Linked DNA regions of Loktanella sp. M215. The protein of the gene in region 1 binds, or shares a complex with, the protein of each later gene. Links are inferred from orthologs where the notes say so. Each region holds a gene or a part of one and is shown on either strand. Other genes may lie near its edges.

What was found. The genes of interacting proteins can lie anywhere in the genome.
Region 2: the proteins of trxB (region 1) and trxA are in contact, whole or in part, in a crystal structure (PDB 1F6M), measured with the Escherichia coli proteins. The link is inferred for Loktanella sp. M215 from one-to-one orthologs.

What each region holds. Positions count from the first base shown.
Region 1 is NZ_WMEA01000001.1:435,427-440,940, forward strand. Bases 1,016-3,976 are described here. They hold trxB (thioredoxin-disulfide reductase), read right to left. Parts: upstream 3,018-3,976; coding sequence 2,013-3,017; downstream 1,016-2,012. Other genes in these bases: GLR48_RS02110 (bifunctional sulfate adenylyltransferase/adenylylsulfate kinase), read right to left, coding at 1,016-1,422; GLR48_RS02115 (RES family NAD+ phosphorylase), read right to left, coding at 1,564-2,016; GLR48_RS02125 (Lrp/AsnC family transcriptional regulator), read left to right, coding at 3,172-3,672; GLR48_RS02130 (ABC-F family ATP-binding cassette domain-containing protein), read right to left, coding at 3,669-3,976. Outside these bases: more of GLR48_RS02110, read right to left, coding at 1-1,015; more of GLR48_RS02130, read right to left, coding at 3,977-5,180; GLR48_RS02135 (DUF1127 domain-containing protein), read right to left, coding at 5,468-5,514.
Region 2 is NZ_WMEA01000001.1:995,281-999,897, reverse strand. Bases 1,517-4,229 are described here. They hold trxA (thioredoxin), read right to left. Parts: upstream 3,177-4,229; coding sequence 2,856-3,176; downstream 1,517-2,855. Other genes in these bases: addA (double-strand break repair helicase AddA), read right to left, coding at 3,215-4,229; GLR48_RS04815 (hypothetical protein), read left to right, coding at 1,879-2,799; hslV (ATP-dependent protease subunit HslV), read right to left, coding at 1,517-1,776. Also shown: ATP-dependent protease ATPase subunit HslU, read right to left, coding at 1-155; GLR48_RS04825 (hypothetical protein), read right to left, coding at 158-1,222; more of hslV, read right to left, coding at 1,219-1,516; more of addA, read right to left, coding at 4,230-4,617. UniProt on the Escherichia coli protein: Participates in various redox reactions through the reversible oxidation of its active center dithiol to a disulfide and catalyzes dithiol-disulfide exchange reactions.

The DNA.
Region 1 (5,514 bases):
ACGGCGACGCAGTTCGGTGCCCGAGATGTCAAGCACGGTGCCGCCCTCGGGGACTTCATCCGCGGGGAAATACTGCGCTTTTTCCTGCACATAGACCATGTGCTTGAAATCGACCATCTCAACGCCGATTTCGTCCTGGTATTTTTTGAACAGATCCTGCGCATCGTAGGGGCCGTAGAAGTCCTTGCCGGCAGAGTTCTTGCCGGGGCCCGCGTGGTCGCGGCCCACGATGAAGTGGGTGCAGCCGTGGTTGGCGCGGATCAGGCCATGCCAGACCGCCTCGCGCGGGCCAGCCATGCGCATGGCGAGGTTCAGCAGCGACATCGAGGTGGTGGAGGCGGGATACTGGTCCAGCACGGCTTCGTAGCAGCGCACGCGGGTGAAGTGATCGACGTCGCCGGGCTTGGTCATGCCGACGACCGGGTGGATCAGCAGGTTGGCCTGCGCCTCGCGGGCGGCCCGGAACGTCAGTTCCTGATGCGCGCGGTGCAGCGGGTTGCGGGTCTGGAAGGCCACGACCTTGCGCCAGCCCAGCTTGCGGAACAGCGCGCGGAGTTCGTTCGGCGTGTCGCGGCGCGAGCGGAAGTCATAGTGGACGGGCTGCTGGATGCCGGTCACCGGGCCACCCAGATAGACGGCACCAGCGGTGTTGTGCAGGTAATTGACGGCCGGGTGGGCCGAATCGTCAGCGCCGAAGACCTTTTCGGCCTCCAGCTGCTTGTTCGGCACCCATTTGTCGGTGACCGTCATGGTGGCAAGGATCACGCCTTCCTGATCGCGCAAGGCGATGTCGGTGCCGACCTCGACCGTCTCGGCGAACTTTTCGGACACATCAAGGGTGATCGGCATCGGCCAGAGCTTGCCGTCGGACAGGCGCATGTCGGACACGACGGAATCGTAGTCGGCCTCTGGCAGGAACCCCTTCAGCGGGTAGAAGCCGCCGTTCATCAGCAATTCAAGATCGCAGATCTGGCGTGACGTCAGATCGTGGCTGACCAGATCGCCGGCCTCGGCCTTCAGCCGCTGCGCGCTGTCTGGCGAAACGTACAGTTCTGGGATCGGCGAAAGGTTGTTCTGCATGGTCGAAATCCTGTTCAGGGTGAAGGCATAGCCGCTGGCCTGTCCGGTCAGCTCGGCGTGGAGGGCGTCATATTCGGCGAACTTGCGCGCCAGGAACCTGTCGGTCAGGCGGGCCTTCAGCGCCGCGCCCTTGTGGGTCAGGCCGTAGGCCACACGGCTGCGCCGGTCGGCACCGGATTGCTCACCCAGGCTGACGTGACCGTCGGCGATGGCCTGCTTGATCTGCGCGTTCAGCCGCCCCAGCGACACGCCCACCGCCGCCGCCGTCTCGCGCTGGCTGGCAAAGGGCGCCAGATCGAGCTGCCGCAGAAGGCGGAACAGGCCCTCCTCGGCATCGGTCATAAGAACGGGTTTCAGGACAGTCACAGTGCGGCGATTCGATATATGTTCATGCTTGAACGCTCTTTGCCTCAAAAAGTCTGTTCATGAAAGAACAAACTTTGCCCGCAACGGTCTGTGTGCGTTTCCGCGACAGTCGGTGTGTCAGACGGAAGCGGACCAGGCCTGCGCCGGGCCGGCGTCGCGGATTGCGGCAGGGTCGAACAGCACGAGATGAACGAGATCCGGGCGAGAGCGGGAGCGGTACAACAGGCCCTGCGCGCCCCGGTCGCGGGCCATGTCCGACAGCGCCCATGTGGGCGACGGCGCGCCGCTGGCGCGGATGTCCTGCCAGACGATGGAGGGCGCAAGTCCCGCCTCACGCAGATCGACCACCCGCTTCGCCGCGATGGTCAGCGGCACGAGCATGCGCGGGGGGCCGTCGGCCCTCAGGTAGGCCCTGATCGCGATGCCACAGCCCTCGGGCGTCAGCGAGGTGTAGATGGCGGGCTGGCCGTCGTGGTGGAACCGCCCTTCCGGAGAGGGGACGGGCCAGGTGGCGCGGTCGACGGCGGCGGCGTCGATCAGACGCCACGCCGTGCCGCGCCATGCGATCACTCGGCGGCGGCCTCCGGCGCGCCGTAGCCCAACGGCAGTTCCGTGCTTGCGTCGGTTTCGCCCTGCTCGGCCAGGAAGCGTTCCGCATCCAGCGCCGCCATGCAGCCCATCCCCGCAGAGGTCACGGCCTGACGGTAGATATGATCGGTCAGATCGCCGGCGGCGAAAACACCCGGGATGGCAGTGCGGGTCGTGCCCGGCTCGACCTTGACGTAGCCGCCGTGGTGCAGCTCCAGCTGATCCTTGACCAGTTCGGACGCGGGCGCGTGGCCGATGGCGATGAACAGCCCCTTGGCGGGAATCTCGGTGATCTCTCCGGTCTCGACATGCTTCACGCGGACCGCCTCGACGCCCAGCGGATCGGTAGTGCCGACGACCTCTTCGACCGCGTGGTACCAGAGCATTTCGATCTTGGGGTTCTTCAGCAGGCGGTTCTGCAGGATCTTCTCGGCGCGCAACTCGCCGCGGCGATGCACCAACGTGACCTTCGAGGCGAAATTGGTCAGGAACAGCGCCTCTTCCACGGCCGTGTTGCCGCCGCCGACGACGACGATTTCCTGCCCGCGGTAGAAAAAGCCATCGCAGGTCGCGCAGGCAGAGACGCCAAAGCCCTTGAACTTCTCCTCTGACGGCAGGCCCAGCCATTTGGCGCGCGCACCGGTGGCCAGGATCACGGCATCGGCAGTGACGACGCCGCCGCTGTCGCAGGTCGCGGTGAAGGGACGCTTGGACAGATCGAGGGAGGTCACGATGTCATGCACGATGTTGGTGCCCATCGCGCGGGCATGCGCCTCCATCCGGACCATCAGGTCGGGACCCTGCACCTCGGTATCGCCGGGCCAGTTTTCGACCTCGGTCGTGGTGGTCAGCTGGCCGCCGGGTTCGATGCCCTGGATCAGCATGGGCTCCAGCATGGCCCGGCTGGCATAGACGCCGGCGGTATAGCCTGCGGGGCCGGACCCCACGATCAGAACCTTTGTATGCGTCGGCTGTTGGGACATGGTGAACTCCTGCTGGTCTGTGGCCTGATATAGGGCTGCGGTTGCCGTATGAAAAGGCACTGCGGATTGTCAGATGTTGCGCGTGCGTGATAGAATATTGCGTCTCTGCGCCGCAACGCGTAGGAATTGCAAAAGACCTGATAGGATAGACGCGATGCCCGGTGCCAAGCTGGACGAGATCGACCGGATGATTCTGGCGGAACTGCAGGCCGACGGCCGCATGACCAACGTGGAGCTGGCCAAGCGCGTCGGCATCAGCGCGCCGCCCTGCCTGCGCCGCGTTCGCACGCTGGAAGAGCAGGGCTATATCCGCGGATACCATGCCGATATCGACCCGCGCGAACTGGGGTTCGAAGTGCAGGTCTTTGCCATGGTCGGTCTTGTCAGTCAGGCCGAGGCGGACCTGAGTGCCTTCGAGGCCAAGTGCAAGGGCTGGTCGCTGGTGCGCGAGTGCCACATGCTGAACGGCGAGGTCGATTTCGTCCTCAAGTGCGTGGCCCCCGACCTGCGGTCCTTCCAGCGCTTTCTGACCGAAGAGCTGACCAGCGCGCCCAACGTGGCAAGCGTCAAGACATCGCTGGTCATCCGGGGCGCCAAGGACGAGCCGGGCGTGCCCTTCGACGTGCTCGAAGAACGGCTGGCCCGCGAGGCCTAAGCCATTTCACCGGCCAGAAAGGTTTCGGGGTCATCGACCTCGACCAGCCGCCTGCCGATGATCTGCCAGAATCGGGTGCCGACGGCCCGCAGGAACTGCCGGTCGTGGCTGACCAGCAGGCAGGCGGCGCCCTGGCTGACAAGCTCGTCCTCCAGCGCCTCTTGCCCGTCGATGTCGAGGTGGTTCGTCGGTTCGTCCAGCAGGTAGAAGTTCGGCTGTTGCAGGCGCAGGACCAGCATCGCCAGCCGCGCCCGCTGCCCGCCCGACAGCGCTGCAATGGGCGTATCCTGCATCCGGATGTCGATCCCTGCCCCGGCCAGCAGCCCCCGCGCCCGGCTGTCGCCCACGTCAAATTGACCGGCGATGGCATTCATCGGGGTATCCGTGCGGGACAGCTGGCTCAGGTGCTGGTCGGAATATCCCATGCTGACGCTGGGCGCGCATCTGATCTGCGACGCAGCACCGGTCACGGCCGCATGGATCAGGCGGACCAGTTGCGTCTTGCCGGTGCCATTGCTGCCCAGCAGGACGACCCGGTCGCCCGGCGTGATCCACGTCTGCCCCGTGCGATAGAGCAGCCGTCCGTCCGGGGTCGCGACCGCCACATCCTCCAGCGTGACCAGGGCCTTGGCGTGGGTGCCACTGTTGGCAAGGCGGATCTCCCCTGCCCCCTTCTCGGCATGGGCGGGCCAGGCCGCAGCCTCGATCCGGTCGGCGCGCGCGCCAAGCTGCTTGGTCTTGGTGATCAGCAGGTCAGAGCCGGAGTTGATCCCGATGTTCTTGAGCTTTGCCGCCTGCCTGCGCAACTGTTGGGCCTTGTTCAGATCGTTGGCAAAGCGACGTGCGTCGGCGGCGTCCGCCTCCGCCAGCGCGGCGCGCGCGGGGGTATAGGGCAGCGCAAAGCTGCGGCTATCGCTGGCCCGCAAGAACAGGGTGCGGTTGGTGACGGCGTCCAGAAAGGCGCGGTCGTGGCTGGTCACGACGACCGGCACGCTGCGCGGCAGGGCGGCCAGCCAGCCCTGCAACAGGCCGATGCGGTGCAGGTCAAGGTGGTTGGTGGGTTCGTCCAGCAACAGCACATCCGGCTCTGCCACCCAGGCGGCGGCAAGCAGCGCCGTGCGTTGCCAGCCGCCGCTGAGCGTCGACAGGCGCTGCTGGTGCAACTCCTGCGGCACCTGCAGGTCATCAAGGACGACATCCACCCGCCACGCCTCGCCATCGGCCTGCTCCGGCGGCAGGGCGCGCAGGACCACGTCATAAAGCGTCAGGTCGGCATCATCGGGGATCAGGTGCTGACCGACATGGCCGATGCGCAACCCGCGGGCGCGGGTGATTTCGCCTTGTGTCGGATCAATGTGGCCGGCGATACAGCCCAGCAGCGTGGATTTGCCACGCCCGTTGGCCGCGACAAGGCCGATGCGATCGCCCTTGGTGATGGTCAGGGTCAGGTCGGTGAACAGCGTGTCGCCAAGGGTCACCCCGAGGGATTGAATGTCGATGAGGGTCATTGCGGTCTCTGCACATGAAATCTGTGCCGCGGCACGCGCGGCGGGATGGGCAGACCGGATCTGGTCAGCCCTGCAAACGGATCTGCAGGGCGTCACGGGGACCATGCTGAAGACGGCGAATGATGCGCATGTTCAGCCTTTGCCCTCCCGTTGTGAATATGACCGTTGTGTAATGTTAGGCAGCGCCGCACCACCGGTCAACCGCCCGGGGCGGTCCGCTGGGTGCGAAACGCAAAACGCCCCCGAACGGCGGTTCGAGGGCGTTCCGGACCGGATCGTTCTGCGGATCAGAGGCGTGCGGCACCGGACCGGGCAATGTCCGTGATCATGTCAC
Region 2 (4,617 bases), 560 kb from region 1 along the record:
TTCTTGGGATACACTTCATCGCGCAGGTCGTCGCCCAGCTGCTGGCGCCGCCAGCGATTGCGCATGGCGACGGCGACGGCGCGTTTCGCGTCGTTCTGGCCGATGATGTAGCGGTCCAGTTCGGACACGATTTCACGGGGGGTCAGATCGGTCATGATCAGTCCTTTGTCAGTTGGGAAGGCGGCAGCCGGTCAAGGGGCAGGACCCCCGCCAGCGGCCGCAACAGGGTGGCGCGGATCGGTTGCCAGAACGCGCCGAGGAGGAGGAGGAACACACCCAGAAGCAGCACCGGCAAGGCCGCGCTTTCGCCCTTGAACACGGTGAAGGACAGGGTGACGATATAGCCGATGGCCGCGATCAGGAACGACCGCCGGTCGATGACGATGGCCACGACGGCAAAGAAGGCGAGCACGATCAGCAGGATCAGGTTCGCGGTGCCGCCCTGATCCAGCAGCGACAAGGCCACGGTATTCACAAGGGCAGGGGCCGCGACGACATGCAGCCAGAAGCCATTCGCCGACCGCCGCGTGACGCGGTGCGGATCGGACATGTCGAACCACATCGCCACGGCAAAAACCCCAAGCCCGAGGATCAGCGTGACCCAGGCAAAGGGGCCGCTGGCAGACAGCTTAAACAGCTCGACCCAGGTTGCAGGCGTGCCGCGCGCAATGGCAGCGAAGAGGATACCGATGATAAACAGCCCGACGGCGACGATCGCCAGTGCGAAGGGAACGCGGAAGCGAAACCAATAGACCAGCACCGTCAGAGCGGCACAGATCGCGGGCCAAGGCAGGCTGCTGAAGTCGCGCTGCGCGATCATGAAGGGCTGCGCAAAATAGACGCCGAAAGTGCCGATGGCCGTCAGCGCGAACATGATCGACAGCGCGATGGCCGGGGCGACCATGCGGCGACGGATCACGAAATACTCTGACAGTAACCAGATCAGTCCTGCGGTCAGCAGGCCCATCACCGCGCTGCCGTTGCGGTTGCCGACGCTTAGAAAAAGGCCAACGAAAGCGACCCAGCCCGAAGACAGGATCACCAGCCCGATGACGATGAAGATCTCGTTGAAACCTTTGAACAGCTCGAACGGCTCATCGCTTGCCGGCAGACCTTCGCGCGCACCGCGACGGCTGTCGGCGAGGGTCGCCAGCGATGCGGCCTGCGCCTCGCTGATGACACCCGCAGCCGTGGCGGCGCGCAGGTCGTCGCGGTCGATCATGCGGTGATCGTTTCCACGGTCAGGTTGCCGTTGGTATAGACGCAGATGTCGGACGCGATCGCCATCGCCTTGCGGGCGATCTGTTCGGCATCAAGGTCCGTGTCCATCAGGGCCCGCGCAGCCGCGAGGGCATAGTTGCCGCCCGATCCGATGGCCGTCACATCATGTTCCGGTTCCAGCACGTCGCCGGCACCGGTGATGACATAAAGGTCGCTGCCATCGCTCACGATCAGCATCGCCTCCAGCTTTTGCAGGTACTTGTCGGTGCGCCAGTCCTTGGCGAGTTCCACGCAGGCGCGCTGCAACTGGCCGGGCGTCGCCTCCAGCTTCTTCTCCAGCCGCTCCAGCAGGGCAAAGGCGTCGGCGGTCGATCCGGCGAAACCGCAGACGACGTCGGTCCCCTTCACGGCCAGACGCCGCACCTTGCGGGCGGTGCCCTTGATGACGGTCTGCCCAAGGCTGACCTGTCCGTCGCCCGCAATGACGACATGGCCGCCCTTGCGCACACCGATGATCGTGGTCCCGTGCCAGCCGGGGAAATCTTCGCGGCTCATGGGGCCTCCTTCGTGTTTCACTGACTTTGTATATGGACGCCGTGGTTGGATGCGACAAGGTCGGGCCTTGATTGCGCCATTTTCAAGCCGTAGCGTCCGGCCATGGATCAACCCGACGACGTGACGTTCTATCTGGACCCCGGCTTGCTGAAAAGCGCGCGGGAAGGGCGGCACAACTTTATCGGGCTGGTCGCCAGATCAGTCTCTGACGCTGGCATGCGGGTCTTTTTCACCGAGAATTCGGACGATGCGCGGATGGCGGCGGTGGATCGACCCGGTTACGCCCTCTACCACATGGATGACCCGAACCATGCGCGCGCGCTGACGATGCGGCGGTCCTATTTCTACCCCTTCTGGCAGATCGAGGCGTCTGCCAAGCGCTGGGAATGGGACGTCGCGCTGACGCCCTTCAAGCCGCAGACCATTGACGACGCGGCTGCGCAGCGGTTTTTCGGCTTCTGGCGCAAGCGGCTGTTTCCGCAGGCCCAATTGGACCCGGTCACCGATGGGCCGGTCTACATCCCGTTGCAGGGCATGATCCGCAAGCACCGGTCATTCCAGTCCTGCAGCCCGATCGACATGATCGCGCGCACGGCAGCGCGGTTTCCCGACAACAACGTCATCCTGACGCTGCACCCGAACGAGGTTTATGACGACCGCGACCGGGCCGCGCTGTCCGATGTGGAACGCCAGCATGGCAACGTCAGCATCAGCACCCAGGACATGGTGGCCTGCCTGAACGCCTGCCAACTGGTCGTAACGCAGAACTCGTCTGTCGCGCTGGCGGGATACTTCTTTCGCAAACCAGCGGTCCTGTTTGCGCAGATCGATTTTCATCACATCGCAGGGAATGTCCCGCGCGACGGCATCGACGCCGCCTTCGCCAACTGGCGTGCCACCGCCGGGTTCGAAGCCTACATCTGGTGGTTCCTGCAAGAGATGTCGATCAACGCGGGTCGTCCTGCGGACGAGGCCGTCGCAAAGATCACCAGCGTCCTGCGCGGCCACGGCTGGCCCGTCTGACACGCAAAAGGGCGCCCCGACGGGACGCCCCTTGCTGATCTATCGAATGGTCCGGATCAGATCGCGCCTTCGATCCAGCCCTTGATCGACGCTTTCGGTGCAGCGCCGGCCTTGTTCGACACGACTTCGCCGTTCTTGAACACGAACAGCGCCGGAATGCCGCGCACGCCCATTTGGGCCGGGGCATTGGGGTTGTCGTCGACGTTGACCTTGACGATCTTGACCTTGCCCTTCAGCTCTTCCGAAATTTCTTCCAACGCCGGGCCGATCTGCTTGCAGGGGCCGCACCATTCGGCCCAGAAGTCGACGACGACGGGAATGTCGGACTGGCGCACTTCTGCGTCAAAGGTGGCATCGGTGACGGCAACGGTAGCCATGGGGCTTCTCCAATCGGATTGTGTGTCAGGGGTGGAACCTATGAACGCGCCCCGGGAACGTCAAGGACGCTCCGCGCCAGCGCGGCCGTCGTCAGGGCTGCGGGCAGGTCCATCAGGACCGCCGGGCGCGTCCACAGGATGGCCGTCCTGATCTGCCGGTCCGGATAGATCTGCCCCAGCGCCGCCGCATAGGCGCCCATCTGGCGCAACAGCCCGTCGGGCACATCCTCTGCGACATCGGGCGTGTTGCGGTTGGTCTTGAAATCCACCGCCGTCACGGTGTCAGGCGCCACGATCAGCCGGTCGATGGTGCCATGCATCCGTCCCAGACCGGGCAGATCCGCGGTGATCCCGACCTCTGCCAGTGTATCCGGCGCATAAAGCGTCGCCAGATGCGGCGCTTCGATCAGCGCCAGCGCCGCGTCGATCAGATCGTCGGTGGGCACGGTGTCAGCCTCTGGCGTGGCCGCGATCAGACGCGCACCAACGCCGCGCCGGTCCGGGGCGGGCAGGGCGGGCAGATGTTCCAGCAGCAGGTGGATCAGGCTGCCGCGCAGCAAGGAGGCCGCGTCGCCGTCCTCGCCCTCGCCCTCGCCGGCGATGGTCTTGTCGCCGCCAAGGTTGGACGGTTGCAGCGTGACCGCGCGCACCGCCTCCGGCAGCGCATCCAGAGTCTCGGCCGGCGCCATGACGCCTGCGCGCACTGGCGGCGTCTGTACCGTCCCACCGTGCCAGTTACCGTGTTCCACCCGCTGCACCGCCAGATCGCCGGCCATGGCCTCGGCGCCGCCGGACTGGCTGATCCCCTCTGCCACCAGATCGTGCCAGGCGGTGCCGGACTTCCCCGTCTCGCCCGCAGCGCCGACGATCAGCCAGCTTTCCGCCCGCGTCATCGCGACGTAAAGCAGCCGCAGCCGCTCTCGGGATTGCGCCGCCGCGATGGCGTCATGGCGCGCCACCATGGCCGGCGGCATCTCGGCCTTGAGGGTCTTCCACAGGGGCGCATTCCCCGTCAGGACCTGTGATTTGACCTCGTTCTTGCGCTCGGCGGTGTCGGGCAGGATGACGATGGGCGACTCCAGCCCCTTGGCGCCGTGGACGGTCATCACGCGGATCTGGTCGCCCTGCGCGTCGATCTGCCGTTTCACGGTCAGATCGTCCGTCTCCATCCACGTCAGGAACCCGGTCAGGCTGGGCGTATTGTCGGATTCGTAGGCCAGCGCCTGCGCCAGCAGCGCGTCGATCCCGTCTTCCGCCTCTGCCCCCAGCCGCGCCACAAGGGCCTGCCGCCCGCCGTGTCGCACCAGCAGCCGCGCGATCAGATCGTAGGGGCGCAGAAAATCCGCCTGATCCAGCATGTCGTACAGGATGTCGGTCGTGGCCTTCGCATCGACCTGTTTGCGCAAAGCCTCCCACAGATAGCTTTTTGCGGGGCGGCGAT